Regions from separate parts of the Rhizobium sp. AG855 genome, predicted to be linked through region 1. Evidence: riboswitches for the same ligand, from Rfam matches in the RefSeq annotation. Region 1 holds a riboswitch; the other holds the start of a gene.

Region 1 (2,199 bases):
ACCATGGCATGGGATAACGACGCAACTGTGTGCGTCAAGGCCGATTGACCAGCCGCAGCATGGGCTGCGGCTGAATATTTTTGGATTTGATGCATTTCTGCGGTAAAATCAGAGCCCTTTCAGGGCCTTGGCAAAATCTTCCAGCAGGTCGTCAGTGTCTTCGATGCCGCAGGACAGGCGCACGGTCCCACCGGAGATCCCGAGTTCCGCACGCGCCTCGTCGGTGAGGTTCTTGTGCGTCGTCGTTGCCGGATGGGTGATCAGGCTCTTCGCGTCGCCGAGATTGTTGGAGATCTTGATCACTTCGAGCGCGTTCTGCAGCTTGAAGGCCGCATCCTTGCCGCCCTTCAGCTCGAAGCAGACCAGCGTCGAGCCGCCGGTCATCTGCTTGGCGATGATATCGGCCTGCGGATGGTCCTTGCGACCGGGATAGATCACCTTGGCAACGGCCGTCTGCTCGGCGAGCATATCGGCGATCGCGGCGGCATTCGCCGTCTGCTGCTTGACGCGCAGCGGCAGCGTTTCGATGCCCTTCAGAAGCGTCCAGGCATTGAACGGCGACATGGCCGGGCCGGTGTGGCGGAAATAATCGTGCAGGTTCTCGTCGATCCATTCCTTGGACGACAGAACGACGCCGCCGAGGCAGCGGCCCTGGCCGTCGATATGTTTGGTCGCGGAATAGACGACGACATGGGCGCCGAGTTCCAGCGGCTTCTGGAAGAGCGGGGTCGCAAACACGTTGTCGACGATCAGCTTGGCGCCGACCTGGTTGGCGAGCTTGGCGACACCGGCGATGTCGACCACCTCAAGCGTCGGGTTCGTCGGGCTTTCGAGGAACATGACCTTGGTGTTCGGCCGGATGGCGGCTTCCCAGTTGGTAAGGTCGCGGCCATCAACCAGCGTGCATTCGACGCCGTAGCGCGGCGCGAGCGTCTCGACGACATAGCGACAGGAGCCGAACAGGGCGCGGGCGGCAACGATATGATCGCCGGCCTTCACCCGGCAGAGAACAGCTGCGGCAACGGCGGCCATGCCCGACGCCATGGCGCGGGCATCCTCGGCACCTTCCAGCAGGCACATGCGCTTTTCGAACATGTCGTTGGTCGGGCTGCCGTAACGGGCGTAGATATAGCCGTCGTTCTCGCCCTTGAAGCGGGCTTCTGCCGCTTCCGAGTTTTCATAAACGAAACCCTGGGTCAGGAAGATTGCTTCGGAGGTTTCGCCGAAGGGAGACCGCAACGTGCCGCCATGCACGAGTTGGGTTGCCGGGCGCCAGTTCTTGCTCATGCCGTTGCCTTTTCGAACACAAAAAAACCGGTCGCGAAAAACGGACCGGTTTACAAGTAACCCGGTCTATTTAGCCACTTGTTTAACGTGGCTGCAAGCCGACCGGCCAAATCACCACGGGATAAGGCTGCCTTACGCCTTCGCGGCCCTTGCGTCAATTGGCGGGCTTTGGTTTTGTCGAGCCCAAACAGGATAGAGAAAATGACCAGTAAACCCGGCATTCTGGCGGACCGTGCCATCGGCGCCTTGTTCGGTGAGGGCCAGCTCATCAGCGAAGCCATGCTCGACCACGACCAGATCCAGCCGGCGAGCCTGGACCTGCGGTTGGGCGGCAAGGCAATCCGCGTGCGCGCGAGCTTCATGCCAGGCCGGGGCCACACGGTGGCCGAGAAGCTGGAACGGCTGACCCTGCACGAGATCGATCTCGAAAACGGGGCGGTGCTTGAGACCGGCTGCGTCTATATCGTGCCGCTGATGGAAAGCCTCGACCTGCCGGCCGAGATCTCCGCCTCTGCGAACCCCAAAAGCTCGACCGGCCGCCTCGACATCTTCACCCGCGTGATGGTCGATTACGCCCAGGAATTCGACAAGGTGCCGGCCGGTTACAAGGGCCAGCTCTATCTCGAAATCTCCCCGCGCACCTTCCCGATCATCGTGCGCCGAGGTTCGCGCCTGTCGCAGATCCGCTTCCGGGTTGGCCATGCACTGCTGGGTGAAACGGAACTGGTCGATCTGCACAAGACAGAGACCCTGGTCGCAAGCGACATGCCGAACGTCTCGGGCGGCGGCATTGCGCTGTCCATCGACCTGAAGGGATCAGGCCCGCAAGGCCTGATCGGCTATCGCGGCAAGCACCACACCTCGGTCATCGATGTGGACCGCAAGGGCGCCCACGAAGTGCTGGATTTCTGG
Region 2 (2,199 bases), on a different contig from region 1:
AAGCGCTCGTCCTTCACCAGCGTGGTTCGGGCCAGATAGTAGAAGCCCTCTGTGTCGAAATCGACGACGCCCGCCTGAAGACCTTCCAGCAGGGTGAGATATTCCCGCAGGGTCACGGGAACCTTCTCTTCTTTCAGGCGCAGAAAAAACGACAGGAACATCTGACAGGTTTGGCTCGGTTCAGAGGTGGCGGCATCCTGTCACACAGGAGGCCGCCTGTCCCGACAAAATCCTAGCATCTCACCCCGACGGTCAGCGCTTCAGATCGTTCCCGATCTCGTTCAGATCATAAGGTGTCATCTGATAGATCTCGTTGATCCAGTTACCGAACAGCAGATGTGCGTGCCCACGCCAGCGGTTGAGCGGTGTCAACGTGTCGTCATTGTGCGGGAAGTAGTTGTGAGGCAACTTGATGGGAACACCGGCCGATTTGTCACGGAAATATTCGTCACCCAGCGAGGTCGAGTCGTATTCGACATGGTTGAACATGTAGAGGCGGTTTGCCCGCTTCTCCTGGACCAGGCAGACGCCCATCTCGTCTGATTCGAGCAAAATTGTCAGATCCGGCACCCTCTCGATATCCGCCCGGCGGACTTCTGTCCAACGCGACACCGGCACTTGGAAGTCGTCTGAGAAGCCATTGAGGTAGACCGATGACGGAGCGAGATTGCGATGGCGATAGACGCCAAACGCTTTTTCCTTCAACGGATGCTTCGGCACCCTGTGGAAGTGGTAGATCGCGGCCATGCCGCCCCAACAGACGTTCATGGTCGAATGCACGTTGGTCTCGGTCCAGTTGAGGATATCCTCGAGTTCCTGCCAGTAGGTGACCTCCTCGAAGGGCAGCGTCTCGACCGGTGCGCCGGTGATGATGAAGCCATCGAACTTGCGATCCTTCACCTCGTCCCAGGTCTGGTAGAAAGAGAGGAGATGTTCTTCCGGCGTGTTCTTGGCCTTGTGACCGCCGACACGGACCAGCGTCAGCTCCACCTGCAGCGGTGATGCGCCGATCAACCGGGCGAACTGCACCTCGGTCTTGATCTTGTTAGGCATGAGGTTGAGCAGGCCGATCTGCAACGGGCGAATGTCCTGGCGAACGGCCACGGTTTCGGTCATGACCCGCACGCCCTCATGCACGAGGGTTTCAAAAGCGGGCAACGTATCGGGGATCCTGATCGGCATCTTACTCTCGACTTTCCTTGTCACGGCGGTTCGAGGACCGCGGAAACAAAAATACCGGCAGCTTCCATATCGCCACCGGTCCTCGGAAAGTCTTCGAACTCGCCTCGGCCCTTTAGCGACTTATTTTACGTGGCTGCAAGCCGGCCGGCCAAATCACCACGGAACAGGATTTTCTTTACGCCCGTCTCCGGCGCGAATCAATGGGCAAGGTCGGAAGCATAGCTACCCCGCAGGATCAGTTCCCCCACACTACAGCTTCCTCGTGTCTCTTGATGAGGTGCTTCAGGTCGTTGAAGCTGGATCGAACGAAGCTTGCAAACTGCTCGACGGCAGGCGAGCGAGCTGCATCAACACGGCGCAGGATGGCAAGCGCCCTGTCAGGATGCGGAATGTTGATCGGCAATACCGTGATCGCCTTTTCCTTGCGCTGGGCAAAGACAACGCTGTGCGGCATGACGGTCAACGCATCGGCGGCCTTCAGATAGTTGACCACGCTGGCGAGCGAACCGCCCGAATAACGGATCCGGATCTCCGTCGCTCCAAAGGAGAGGAGCAGGGCCCTGAGATCCGCAAGCAACGGGCTGCCGGGTGGCGGGGCCACCCAGGCATAGTCGAGAAGATGCGAAGGTTGCAGCCGACGTTTGAGGAGGAGCGGATGCGTCACTCGGCAGGCAATCACGTTGCGACCGGGCAGGATCTGCTGAAAGGCGAGGCCCGAACCTTCATCCAAGATATCGATCGGACAAATGGCAAGATCGATCTGGTCCGATTTGAGGGCAGCGCGCAGGTCAGGGAAGTAACCGTAGGACTGATCGATCCGCACATCCGGATGGGTGGCCTGGAACTCCGCGCACATGCCTGCAATGAGCGAGTCCATGAAGAAGGGGCTTCCACCCACACGCACCACGCCGCTCTTTCCGACCCGGAAGCTCTCCATCAAATCAGAGGCCTTGCGGGATGCTGCCAGCATGGCGAGACCATGTTCAGCAAGCGCGGTCCCCAGCGGCGTCGGCTGGA

The links. A riboswitch is a leader RNA that binds a small molecule or an ion and turns the genes downstream of it on or off. The one in region 1 is predicted to bind S-adenosylmethionine.
Region 2: it holds a riboswitch for S-adenosylmethionine, as region 1 does, so the genes downstream of both, metA (homoserine O-succinyltransferase) here and DFO46_RS15620 (O-succinylhomoserine sulfhydrylase) in region 1, are expected to answer to the same signal.

What each region holds. Positions count from the first base shown of each region.
Region 1 covers NZ_RAQG01000003.1:3,172,846-3,175,044, reverse strand. Annotated here, with positions in the region: gene DFO46_RS15620 (O-succinylhomoserine sulfhydrylase) at 109-1,287, opposite strand; SAM riboswitch at 1,337-1,415, opposite strand; gene DFO46_RS15615 (2'-deoxycytidine 5'-triphosphate deaminase) at 1,489-2,199, shown strand, end outside.
Region 2 covers NZ_RAQG01000004.1:170,117-172,315, reverse strand. Annotated here, with positions in the region: gene DFO46_RS17660 (VWA domain-containing protein) at 1-161, opposite strand, end outside; gene metA (homoserine O-succinyltransferase) at 253-1,182, opposite strand; SAM riboswitch at 1,275-1,352, opposite strand; gene DFO46_RS17650 (LysR family transcriptional regulator) at 1,418-2,199, opposite strand, start outside.